2 regions of the Kineococcus gynurae genome follow, and region 2 is predicted to be linked to the other one. Evidence: predicted binding sites of a transcription regulator. Region 2 holds the regulator's gene; the other holds the start of a gene.
What was found. The regulator LexA, encoded in region 2, represses DNA repair genes until DNA is damaged. The targets are predictions, from matches to a motif close to TCGAACANNTGTTCGA.
Positions count from the first base shown of each region.

Region 1: a site for LexA is predicted at 4,119-4,134, ahead of ACFFKU_RS17880 (HNH endonuclease signature motif containing protein). Genes of this name have one in related genera too.

Region 1 covers NZ_JBHLUI010000012.1:408,495-415,011, forward strand. The annotation lists partial or broken gene ACFFKU_RS17850 (sugar porter family MFS transporter) at 1-397, opposite strand, end outside; gene ACFFKU_RS17855 (CoA-acylating methylmalonate-semialdehyde dehydrogenase) at 580-2,136, shown strand; gene ACFFKU_RS17860 (RNA polymerase sigma factor) at 2,311-2,784, shown strand; gene ACFFKU_RS17865 (hypothetical protein) at 2,781-3,260, shown strand; gene ACFFKU_RS17870 (hypothetical protein) at 3,299-3,544, shown strand; gene ACFFKU_RS17875 (hypothetical protein) at 3,568-4,020, shown strand; gene ACFFKU_RS17880 (HNH endonuclease signature motif containing protein) at 4,286-5,605, shown strand; gene ACFFKU_RS17885 (LacI family DNA-binding transcriptional regulator) at 5,618-6,517, opposite strand, start outside.
Region 2 covers NZ_JBHLUI010000008.1:753,568-760,084, reverse strand. The annotation lists gene ACFFKU_RS09920 (proteasome assembly chaperone family protein) at 1-920, opposite strand, end outside; gene nrdR (transcriptional regulator NrdR) at 946-1,416, opposite strand; gene ACFFKU_RS09910 (LysM peptidoglycan-binding domain-containing protein) at 1,535-2,215, opposite strand; gene ACFFKU_RS09905 (DUF2277 domain-containing protein) at 2,706-2,975, opposite strand; gene lexA (transcriptional repressor LexA) at 3,148-3,927, shown strand; gene ACFFKU_RS09895 (aspartate/glutamate racemase family protein) at 3,973-4,665, opposite strand; gene ACFFKU_RS09890 (ATP-dependent DNA helicase) at 4,739-6,517, opposite strand, start outside.

The DNA of each region.
Region 1 (6,517 bases), on a different contig from region 2:
CGAGGTAGGCCGGGACCGCGGCCGAGGAGACGCCGATGGCGATGCCGAGGACGATCCGGGCGGCGATCAGCAGCCAGGTGTCGGGGGCGAGTCCGGCGGCCAGGGCGCCCGCGGTGAACACCACCGCGGCGACCTGCAGGACCCGGCGGCGCCCGAAGCGGTCCAGCACCGCCCCGGCCACGAGCGCCCCGACGATGGCGCCGGCCAGCAGGGAGGCGACGACCACCTGCTGCGCGGTCTCGGACAGGTCGAAGGCGGGCGTGATGAACAGCAGCGCGCCGGAGATCACCCCGGTGTCATAGCCGAAGAGCAGACCACCGAGGGCGATGACGCCCACGGTGCGCCGGACCGCGGTCCGGACGGCCGCGTCGGCGGCGGGGGTGGACGGGTCGGACATGGACGCCTCGATTCCGGTGCGTACGGGTCTCCACGATGAGCCGCGACGACGCTACGCCGCACCGGGCCGGACGGCCCGCCGAGCGATGTCGGTGTGAGTATGTCTGGACAAATGGGGGTCCGAGGGTGGCACAATGCCCGTGCACGACGCCCTGCACGGCACCGTTCGAGGAGGATCTTTTCGTGACCACGACCACCGCCAGCTCCACCGCCGCCGCTGGCCAGGCCGACGGCGGCGCCGTCGTCCAGCACTGGATCTCCGGAGCGCAGGCCGCCGGCTCGGGTGAGCGTCGCGCCGACGTCTACGACCCGGCCACCGGTCAGGTGACCAAGCAGGTCGTGCTCGCCTCCGAGCAGGACGTGAACGACGCGGTGGCCGCGGCCAAGGCCGCCTTCCCGGCCTGGCGCGACACCTCCCTCGCCCGCCGCACCACGGTCCTGTTCAAGTTCCGTCAGCTGCTGGACGAGCGCAAGGGTGAGCTCGCCGAGATCATCACCGCCGAGCACGGCAAGGTCGTCTCCGACGCCCTGGGTGAGGTCTCGCGCGGGCAGGAGGTCGTGGAGCTCGCCTGCGGCATCAACACCCTCCTCAAGGGCGGGTTCTCCGAGAACGCCTCCACCAAGATCGACGTGTACTCGATCCGGCAGCCCCTCGGCGTCGTCTCGATCATCTCTCCGTTCAACTTCCCCGCGATGGTCCCGATGTGGTTCTTCCCCATCGCGATCGCGGCCGGCAACACCGTGGTCCTCAAGCCCAGCGAGAAGGACCCCTCGGCGGCGAACTTCATCGCGCAGCTGTGGAAGGACGCGGGCCTGCCCGACGGCGTGTTCAACGTCCTGCACGGCGACAAGGTCGCCGTCGACGGCCTGCTCACCCACCCCGACGTCGCCTCGGTGTCCTTCGTGGGTTCCACCCCGATCGCGCAGTACGTGTACGAGACCGGCACCAGCCACGGCAAGCGCGTGCAGGCCCTGGGCGGGGCGAAGAACCACATGCTGGTCCTGCCCGACGCCGACCTCGACCTGGCCGCCGACGCCGCGGTCAACGCCGGTTTCGGTTCCGCCGGGGAACGCTGCATGGCCGTCTCCGCGCTGCTGGCCACCGACTCCATCGCCGATGAGCTGATCGCCAAGATCAAGGAGCGTGTCGCGACCCTGCGCACCGGCGACGGCCGCCGCGGCTGCGACATGGGCCCCCTGGTCACCGGCCCCCACCGCGACAAGGTCACCGGCTACGTCGACGCCGGCGTCTCCGAGGGGGCCGAGCTGGTCATCGACGGCCGCGAGGTCGTCCCCGACGCCCAGGACGAGCAGGCCGTCGCCGAGGGCTTCTGGCTGGGCCCGACCCTGTTCGACAAGGTCAGCACCGACATGTCGATCTACACCGACGAGATCTTCGGCCCGGTCCTGTCCGTGGTCCGCGTCGCCGGCTACGACGAGGGCATGGAGCTCATCAACTCCAACCGCTACGGCAACGGCGTCGCCATCTTCACCAACGACGGTGGCGCGGCCCGCAAATTCCGCAACGAGGTCCAGGTCGGCATGATCGGGATCAACGTCCCGGTCCCTGTCCCGGTCGCCTACTACTCCTTCGGCGGCTGGAAGGCCTCGCTGTTCGGCGACACCCACGCCCACGGCGCCGAGGGCGTGCACTTCTTCACCCGCGGCAAGGTCGTCACCGAACGCTGGCTCGACCCCTCCCACGGCGGCCTGAACCTCGGCTTCCCCCAGAACGCCTGAAATCCCTCCCGGTCCTCCGGGATCCGTCGACGGCCGTCCTTCCCCGCAGAGTGCGGGGGAGGGCGGCCGTTCGCGTGGGGGGACCGATCATTTCTTCCGCAACGGCTGCAACGCCAGGGGCCGCCCGGACGACGAGGCAGGTGTGAGCGACCCCCGAGCCTGCAGCGCCCCACGCTGGAGGCGGCCTACCGCCGGCACCATGCACCCTTGCTGCGCCTGGCGATGCTGATGACCGGCTCGCGGCACGACGCCGAGGACATCGTGCACGCGGTCTTCGCCAGTGCCTCCCCGCGGTGGGACGACATCGAGGACCCTGCCGCCTACCTGCGTCGCGCGGTCGTCAACACGGTCAACGACCATCACCGCCGCCGCTACCGCGCTCGCCGGTTCACGGCGTTCTTCGACGCCGAACCCGTGGTGCTTCCACCCGAGACGGACGACACGTGGGTGGAGCTGCGGCAGCTTCCCCCGACGCAGCGTGCCGTCGTGGTGCTGCGCTTCTACGAGGACCTCCCGTTGACCCAGATCGCGGACCTGCTGGGTCGCCCGGCCGCAACCGTCCGCTCCGACCTGCACCGCGCCCTGAAGACGCTGCAGCGAACGCTGCCAGGGCCGACGCACACGACCCCCGGAAAGGACCGGCCGTGAACAGCATCGACACCGAACTGGCCCGACTCGAAGCCGACCTGGGGCCCCGCCTCCACCGCGACCTGACGCGCATCGCCGCCCAGGTCCCCGACCTCGACCATCGCGGTGGCGGCAGTCCCCGAGCATCGCGTCCACGCCGGGTCGTCGTCCTGGTCGCCACCGGGGTGGCCGCGCTCGGTCTGGCCGCCGCCGGGTACGGGCTCCGGGTGCCCGACCCCGAAGCCGTCCTGATCAGCGGGACGACGGACGGGCGCGACTGGTGGGTGCAGCCCAAACTCCTGCCCGACGCCTGCGGTGGCCCGCCGCTGTTGGGTCTGAGCACCTTCTCCGACGGTTCGGGGTGGACGGGCCGGCGACTGGGCCACGCCGGCGTGGCCTACGCCGAACCGATCGACACCGACGACGGACTCTGTGCCGGCGACACCAGGCCTGGCTGGACGACCCCTCGCGCATCACCTCGCAGTTGTCATTCTTGAACAGCGGCGGGGAACCCGGGTCAGCGACCGTGTGGTCGGTGATGGTGGCCCGCGACGTCGCCGCCGTCCAGGTCTGCGTGGATGGCGAACCCGCACCGGCGCTCACGGTGGAGACGAAGGCGTTGGTGCCCGGGGAGAACGTTCCGCGGGTCGCGGCCTTCACCCTCCCGGCGGACGTCGAGACCGTGGACCTCGCCGCCGTCACCACGGGAGGGATGGTCGTGCCCGACACCGCGGGGACGATCCGGGTGCCGTTGCCGACCGACCTGGAGAATCAGAACTGATCGGACCACGACGAGATGGCAGCATGGCTGTCAGGAGTGGCAGGGCCGGGTCGTCCGCAGCGGAGCAGGCCCCGTTCGGCGAGGGGTTTCACGTGGGGCGGACCATGATCGGCTCGGTGCCGTCCGGCGACGGCTCCGGGCGTCGGAAGCAGCGGCTGACCCGGGCCGAGCGCCGACGACGAGTGTCGGCGGCCATCCTCGTCGACAACTTCGCGACCGGGGACGACCTCGAGGACTTCCTGTTCCGTCACGGCGCCGACGAGATGTACGCGGCCGGCCTGCCGGAGCTGGCCCGGTGGACGGCGTTCCGCGACCAGCATTACCGACCGCAGGACCTGGACCAACTCGCCCACGACTTCCTGCTGGCCCAGACCATCACCGACGACCCGTACCACCGTGCTGCTCTGGCCGAGGCGGCGGACGTCGTGCGGCGGTGCCGCGAGAACGGGTGGGAACTGGACGCCACCGTGGACTGAGAGTCCGATGCCTCGGCAGTGTTCGACGACGATCCCTGACCCGATTCTGGCGGTAACTCGTTGTGCAGCAACGACTTCGGACAAACTCTGCGTTGATCACGGGCAGCTGTTCGAGTAGAATTCGCACATGAGTGCGGGGGTCGTGGAACCGGATTTCGAGCTGGTGGACGTAGGGGAGCAGCTGTCACCCCGCGACGCGCTCACCGAGTTGTTGTAGGCCTCCGAACGCGTCCGTTCCGCCGGTCACGCCCTGGCCATCGACGCCGTGATCGCGCTGCTGGACTGGGTCCGCCGCGAGCACCCCGACGTGGTCCGCGCCCGCGACCTCGGCTGCACCCGCGACGGGGAGAAACTCACCCCCGAACTCCTCGACCACCTGGTGGCCGAGGTGGCCGCGATGATTCTGGCCGAGGCGCGGCACCTGTCCCACCTGCAAGCCGTGGGGCAGGTCGGCGACGCGGAGGACGCCCTCAAGGACCCGGTCCTGCACGACGCCTACCGGGCGGGGGACATCACCGCCACCCACCGCGCGGTGATCCGCCGCGCCCACGACCGCCTCGCCGCCCGAGAAGCCACCCTCGTCCCCATCGAGGGTTCGGAGGGTGTTCGGGTGGGCGCGTTCGGGGAACCCGTCCTCGACGGCGACACCTTGATCGCCGCCCAGGCCGAACTCACCCGCAGCGCGCTCGGATTCATCGCGCAGGTCCACCCGACCCCGCAGCAGTTGACCCGGCACTGCACGAAGGTCATCCGCCGCCTCACCCCCGACCACGTCCCGGTCGCGGTCCGGGTCGCCGACGCGAACCGTCACGTCTCGGTGGACCTGTGCGACGCAGGTGAGGACTCCGGTCTCTCGGCCCACCTCACCGCGCTGGTCGGCAAGGACGTCGCGGTGCGGTTCGACCGGTGGTTGACCGCCGCCGCCGACGCGGCGGCCGACCACGCCACGGCCACCGGAACCCGTGACCACCGGACGCATCAGCAACGCCGGGCCGACGTGTTCACCGACGTCCTGACCACCGTGATGCGCGACGGCGTCCCGGCCTTGTCGGACCCCACCGAGCTCGCGGAGGCGGGAGAGGGGAACCCGGTGAAGCACGTCCGCGCCCACCGCCCCGCCTCCAGCACCACCGTCCACGTGACGATCGCCGCACGGACGTTGCTGGGTCTGGACGAGGAACCCGGCGAGGTCGCCGGGATCGGCCCGGTCCCCGCCGCCCTGGCCCGCGCCCTGGCCGCGGACTGGGACTGGCGAAGGGTCCTCACCGACCCGGTGTCGGGCGAGGTCCTGGACGTGTCTCCCCGGGTCTACCGCCCCGGCACCGCGCTGCGACGGTTCGTACAGAGCCGTGACAAGACGTGCACGACGCCGGGCTGCCTGGTGCCCGCGATCGACTGCGACCTGGACCACCGGGTCCCGTTCGAGGAAGGCGGGCGGACCGTGCGGTCGAACCTGCACGCCTCCTGCCGGAGGCACCACCGGCAGAAGACGCTGTACGTCTTCGAGACCCGCGCCGCCCACCGACGCCGGGTCCGCGACACCGTGACGTCGAGCTGGGGTGGCGGCGACGCGCCCCCGTTCTGAGTACCCGCCGGGTCAGCCGGCGGCGACGACCTGAGCAGCGGGCCAGAAACTGCGCCCCGCCGGGCTGGAGCGGGGGAACAGTCCCGGTTCGGCGGCCGACCATCCGCAGGACTCCCGTTCGCGCAGGCGGACGGGGAGGATGTTGCGGCGCTGGTAGTGGCGGTCCGGCTGCTCGATCCGGTCCACGACCCGTTGGGCGGCCATGCGGCCCAGGGCCACCGGGTCCTGGTCGATGACGGTGATCCCCGGGGACAGCATGTTCGCCATGGGGAAGTCGCCGAATCCCACGATCGCCCAGTGCCCCCCGGCCACGGCGGGGACCAGGTGCATGGTGCAGCGGGCGTTCGAGGAGAAGATGGCGGTCGGGGAAGCGGGATGGGCCGAGAGGCGGGACACCGCCTCCTCCGCCCCGGTCGCGTCCGTCGCGCCGAGGAACACCAGATCCTCGTCGACGACCAGTCCCGCGTCGCGGAGGGCGTCCTGGTACCCCTCGAACCGGTTGCGGACCGTGGTGATGTCGAAGCTGTCCCCAAAGAACGCGATGCTGCGGTGCCCGTGCTCGGCCAGGTGCCGGGTCGCCAGGTACGCACCGGCGTGGTCGTTCTCGGTGAAGGAGTCGGCGTCGAGGTCGACCGGGCACCGGTCGACGAAGACCAGCGGGATCCGCTCGGCCCACTGCCGGAGGTATCCCTGGTCGGTCGAGGTGGGCACGATGACCAGGCCCCCGGGCTGCCGGCTGATCAGGGCCTCGAGGGCCGCGGCCTCGGCGGCCGCGTCCCAGCCGATGTCGGCGATGAACACCGTCATCCCGTTCTCGCTGGCCACCTGGTCGACGGCCTTGGCCACGGCCGAGAAGAACGGGTCGGCGAGGTCGGGGACGGCGACGCCGATCGAGGTGACCCGGCCACGGCG
Region 2 (6,517 bases):
CCACCCGCCGGGTCGGTGGCCTCCTCGGCCGCCAGGAACCGCTCGAACTCCGCCCCCAGCTCGTCGGCCGAGGGCAGGAACGAGGCGGCCACCGAGGTCCCCCGCCCCTCCTCGCCGATGGCGTCGTACTGCTCCTCGAGGGCGCGGACCACGGCCTGGGCCTCGGGCGACTGCGCGACCTGGGCGTCGACCTCCACCCGCGTCGTCGCCGCCACGTCCAGCAGGGCATCGACCGGCACGTCGACCCCGGTGGCGGCCGAGACGGCCCGCAGCAGGACGGCGGCGGAGTCCGGGTAGTCGTTGCCGGCCAGGTAGTGCGGGACGTGGGCCAGCACGGAGATGACGTCGCGTCCCTCCTCGGCCCCGCGCAGGTGCAGCAGTGCCGCGGCGTGCCCGGGGACCTGGGCCTCGACGTCCCACGTCCGGTACCCCTCGAGCAGCTCCGGTCGGCTCGCGCTCGCCGTCACCCCGCCGGGTCGGGTGTGCGGGACGGCGGTGGGCGCCGCGGCCAGCAGGATGGTCGTGCTCACCCCGAGCCGGTCGGCCAGCTGCCAGACGGCGGCGCAGAACCGTTCCCACTGCACGTCCGGCTCGGGCCCGGTCAGCAGCAGGAAGGAGGCCCCCTCCTCGTCGTAGACCCGCAGCAGCTGCAACCGCGGGGCGTCGTAGGCGGCCCACCGGTCGCCCTCGAAGGTCATGACCGGACGGCGGGCCCGGTAGTCGTGGAGCTGGTCGACGTCGAAGGTGGCCACGACGTGGTGGGTGCTGGAGGAACGGAGCTGCTCGACGGCCAGCTTGACCGCGCTGCCGGCGTCGACGAACCCGGAGAGGGCCACGACCAGCGGCGGTTCGACGAGGCGCGGGGCGTCCGCACCGGCGTAGGGGCCGACGAGGCTGTACAGCGAGGCGGGGTCGAGCATGCCCCCATCATCGTCGCTGCCGGGGTCAGCCCTGGCCGGGGAGGGCCGGATTCCGCTCCGAGCGCAGCTTGTCGATGGCGGCCTCGAAGTCGGCCAGGGAGTCGAAGGCCTGGTAGACCGAGGCGAAACGGAGGTAGGCGACCTCGTCCAGCTCGCGCAGGAACGGCAGCGTGGCCAACCCCACCTCGTGGGCGTCGACCTCGGCCGCACCCCGCGACCGCAGGGACTCCTCGACCTTGTGCGCGAGCAGCGCGATGTCGTCCTCACTGACGGGACGCCCCTGGCAGGCCTTGCGCACGCCCGAGGCGATCTTGGAACGGCTGAACGCCTCGCTCGCTCCCGAGCGCTTGATGACGGTGAAGAGGGCGGTCTCGACCGTGGTGAAGCGGCGACCGCACTGGGGGCACTGACGGCGCCGGCGGATGCTCGAGCCGTCCTCGGCCGTCCGCGAGTCCACCACCCGGGAGTCCTCGTGGCGGCAGAACGGGCAGTGCACTCCAGCTCCCTCCCGCACCCGCTCGCGCCCGTGCGGCGCGGGATGCTGCGGGGAGGCTACGGGCAGCGTCGAGCCGGGGGCAAGTGACGCGGACGTGGTGCGCAGGCCCGCGAGCACGTCACCACTCCGCGGGCAGCTGCAGGCGTTGGCCGGGGTGCAGCCGCGAACCGTCGAGGGAGTTCAGCGCGACGATCGCCGCGGCGACCTCGCGCCAGTCCGCGCCCGGGGCGACCGACAGGGCGATCTCGGACAGCGTCTGACCGGGCTGGACGACGACCTCGCCCCCGGCACCCGCGGTGACCGCGACCGGGGCGGGAGCGGTCCGCTCGACCGCGGCGGTGGCCCCGACGCTGCCCACCATCGTCCCGGCCAGAGCGCTCGTGCCGGCCAGCACGGCGGCCGCCAGCACGGCACCGGCCCCGAGCCCGAGCCCGGTCCGACCCCGGCGCGTGAGGCGCAACGGGTGCGTCGTCGTCGGGGGGGCCACGGCGGCGGTCCGGGGACGCAGGGTGGTGACGGTGGCGACGTCCCGCACAGCCGCGGTGCGCCCCGGACGGCGGGGGGCGGGGACCCGGGCGGGGAGGGCCGCGCGGGCGGCGACGCTGGCCCCGAGGGCGAACCCGGGGAAGGCGGCGGCCCGGGGCAGCCGGACGGCGGGGAACTCCGGGACCCGGAAGGGCGAGGTCGCGAGGACGGCGGTCCCGAACCGGGTCGGGCGGGGGACGGCCGGCCGCGACACGACGGGGACGGCGGGCAGGACGGGACGGAACGCGGTGGTGCGGATTGCGGTGGTGCTCACGGTGGCGACCTCCAACTCTCGGACCAGCCGGGTCGAACGAGTGTTCGTACCGACTCGAACGTTTGTACGCCGACCGACGGGCGGGGCGCAACCCCGACCCGTCGGGTCGGGATGCGTCGCACGGTGCCATCCGCCTCCGACACGAACCGGGCGCGGACGGCTGCCCAGCCTCCCTCCGGCCCCTGACCAGCGTCGACGCTCGGGGCGGGCGGCCCGGCGACGGCGGCCCGCAGGCAGCGGGGCCCACGACGGTCGACCGGGAGCGGCCCCCGATCGCCGAGCCGTCACGAACGGCCGGGTCGCCAGGGGCGGACGTCGCCCCGGCCCCCGTGACGGACGAGCAGATTTCCTTGATCACACGAGGGGGCGCGAGGGGCACGGGAGGGGCGCGAGGGCGGGCGGCGCGACGCTGGAGTCGCGCAGGAGGTACGAGCGGGGCGGGAGCTGCGGCGCCCGGGTGCGGGGCGGGGTGCGGGGCGGGGGGCGGGGGTCAGGAGGCGTAGCGCTGGGCGGCGCGGGCCCGGGCCTTGGCCGCCTCGACCTCCCGGTCCTTCGGCGGCGCGGCCGTCTCCAGGTGGTCCAGGAGCTCGGCGGTCGCGGTGGCGACCGCGGCCACGGCGGCGTCGAACGCGGCCTGGTTGCGCTGCGAGGGGCGGGTGGAACCGCTGACCTTGCGGACGTACTGGAGCGCGGCGGCCTGCACCTCCTCGGGCGTGGCCGGGGGCTCGAAGTTGTGCAGCTGGCGGATGTTCCGGCACATGCGGACCACGCTAGGCCGACGACCCGTCCGAGGACAGGGGGCGTCCGGCGCACCGGGTCGACGACCGCCGCACCCGCCCCGCACGACACGCCGCAGTCGAACAGGTGTTTGATCTGCCCACCGGCGGTGGTTACGGTCGACGGACCGGCCACGGACGGCCGGGCGCGACGGGATGAGGTGCACGGTGGACGAGCAGGACGGCACGGGCACGACGGTCGAACGTCCCCGGCGGGGTCCGGGCCGACCCCCGGGTTCGGGGACGGTCCACCAGCTGCCGGACGGGACGCCGGACGCCTTCGGTCTCACCACGCGGCAGCGGCGGGTCCTGGACTGCATCAGCGAGGCCGTCGAGCGTCGCGGCTACCCGCCGAGCCTGCGCGAGATCGGCGAGTCGGTCGGGCTCACCAGTCCCAGCAGCGTCGCCCACCAGGTCAAGCAGCTCGAGCGGCTCGGCCTGCTGCGCAAGGACCCGCGGCGCCCGCGCACCCTCGAGGTCGTGACGCCGCCGTCGTCCCTGCCGAGCAGCGCCCTCGGTGTGGTCACGGCCGACGACGCGACCGAGGCCGACGCCCGGCCCCGACCCACCTACGTCCCGCTGGTGGGTCGCATCGCGGCCGGCGGCCCGATCCTGGCCGAGCAGCTCGTCGAGGACGTCTTCCCCCTGCCCGCGCAGCTGGTCGGCTCCGGGGAGCACTTCATGCTGCGGGTCTCCGGGGACTCGATGATCGAGGCCGCCATCTGCGACGGGGACTGGGTCGTCGTGCGCCAGCAGCCCACGGCCGAGAACGGTGACGTGGTCGCGGCCATGATCGACGGCGAGGCCACCGTCAAGGTCCTCTCGCGTCGGGACGGGCACGTGAAGCTCCTGCCGCGCAACGCCCTCTACTCCCCCATCGACGGCGACGAGGCGACGGTCCTCGGCCGGGTCACCGCGGTCCTGCGCAGTCTCTGACCCCGACCTCCTCTGCCCGGCCCGAGCGGCCGCGGCCGGGGCGGGTCAGCGGGTCCGGCCCGCCGCGGGTGCCAGCGTCCGCACGAGCTCGACCGCCGCCTCGACGGCGAGGCGCGGGGAGGACAGCACGGGGACCGAGAGCGGTCGCAGCAACGGGGTCGCCTCGACCATGCTGGCCTGGGCCAGCACCACCACGTCGACCGTGCAGACGTCGTCGGCCCCCCGCAGCTCGGTGAGGGCCCGCTGCGCGATCCCCTGCACGTAGCCCTCGGCGTCGCCCACCTCGTGCAGGATCCACAGGTCGCTGGCGTCGACCTCGACGACCTCGACCCGGCGGTCGGCCTCACCGGCCGCCTCGTGCAGCAGCTCCCGCACGGAACGGGCCGCGGTCGGGAGGGTGGCGACCACGGCGAGGCGTCGCCCGGCCCGCACGGCCGCCTCGGCCATCGGCCGGTCGACCCGCAGCACCTCGACCCCGATCTCGTCACCGACCACCTTCGCCAGCCCGCTCAGCGTCGAACCGGTGCAGACCACCAGGTCGGCCCCCTCGGCCTGCAGCCGGCGCAGCCGGTCGGCCATCGCCGGTCTGACCGACTCGATCCCCGAGCGTCGGGCGGCGTTGAGCAGCCCGCGGTCCACGAGGTGCCGGAACTGCACCTCCGGGTCCCGCTGCGCGAGCAGGGCGGCGAAGATCCTTGCCTGCTCGTGCTCGGAATGGAGCAAACCGACCACGGTCATGCCTCGACTATCCGACGCTCCGCGCCCCCCGGCACCCGGGACGCGTCGTCGGACCGGTCCAGCCGGGGAACCTTCACCCGATCGTCGCGACCTCGGCGAGGCGCCGCAGGGCCGAGCGGGTGACCTCCGGGTCCGAGGTCGGCCAGAACCCGGGCAGGCTCTCCCGCAGGAACCCTCCGTAGCGAGCCGTCGCCAACCGGGAGTCGAGCACCGCCACCACCCCCCGGTCCTCGGCGGCCCGGATCAACCGGCCCGCCCCCTGGGCCAGCCGGACCGCGGCGTGCGCGGCCGAGACGCTGAGGAAGCCGTTGCCGCCGGCCGCGTCGACGGCCTGGGCCCGGGCCGCCATGAGCGGGTCGTCGGGGCGGGGGAAGGGGATGCGGTCGATGACGACCAGGGAGCAGGACGCCCCGGGCACGTCGACCCCCTGCCACAGCGACAGGGTCCCGAACAGCGAGGTGGCGGGCTCGTCGGTGAAGCGCCTGACCAGCTTGGGCAGCCGATCCTCGCCCTGGCAGAGGATCGGGGTCGACACCCGCGCGCGCAGGGCCGCCGCGGCCTCGTCGGCCCCGCGCCGGGAGGAGAACAGCCCCAGCGTCCGCCCGCCGGCGGCCTCGACCAGCTCGGCGAGCTCGTCGAGCATCGCCTCCGACGCGCCGGCCCGCCCCGGCGGCGGCAGGCGGCGCGCGACGTAGAGGATCCCCTGCCGCCGGTAGTCGAAGGGCGAGCCCACGTCGGTCCCGGTCCAGGCGGTCCCCGACCCGGCGGCCCCCCGCCCGGTCAGGCCGAACGCGCCCGCCACGGGGTCGAACGAGCCGCCGAGGGTGAGGGTCGCCGAGGTCGCGACCACCGTGCGCTCGCTGAACACCTGTTCGCGCAGCAGCCCGGCCACCGACAGCGGGGCGATGTGCAGCGACGGGGGCCGGGCCTGCGCACCGAAGCCGGCCCCGACCCACGCCACGTCGTACCCGGCGCCCTCGGGCTGCTCGGCGGCCACCGCGAGACGCTCGGCGACGGCGAGGACGTCCTGCAGGGCGGCCCGCGCCAGGTGGCGCGCCCCGCGGGCGTCCGCGTCCTCCTCGCGGGCCCCCTCCTGGGAATCCTTCAGCTCGACCAGCGCCGAGCGGGTGGCGTCACGGACGGCCACCACCGCGGCCGCGAGCGCCTCCGGCCACCGGGTGAGCCGCCCGGGCGGGGCGTCCTCCAGGGCGGCCTCGAGAGCGATCTGGGCGTCGTCCAACGACTCCGCGACGATCCCGGCCGACCGCCGCAGCCGCCGGGAGGCCGTGGCGAGCACCGACCCGGTGAGTTCGGCGGTCGCGACGGCGGTGACCCGGTCGGCCAGTTCGTGGGCCTCGTCGACGACCAGCACGTCGTGCTCGGGCAGCAGGGTGCCGTTGTTCTCCAGGGCGTCGATCGCGGTCATCGCGTGGTTGGTGACGACGACGTCCACCGTGCGGGCGCGGGCCCGGACCCGTTCGGAGAAGCACTCGGCCGCGACCGGGCAGCGCTGGGCGCCCAGGCACTCGCGGGCCGACACCGAGACCTGCCGCCAGGCCCGGTCGGAGACGCCCGGGTCGAGCTCGTCGCGGTCCCCGGTCGTGGTCTGCTCGGCCCACTCCCGCAACCGGACCACCTCGCGGCCGAGGCGGCCCCCGGCGTCGTCGGCGGCGGGCGCAGCGGCGGCGACGTCGAACAGGGCCGACTCGTCCTCGGGGAAACCTCCGGCCAGCTTGTTGCGGCACAGGTAGTTGGCCCGCCCCTTGAGCAGCTCCCACGTGGGCTCGCGGTGCAGCACCGGTGCGAGGGCCTTGGCCAGACGGGGCAGGTCGCGGTCGACGACCTGGGCCTG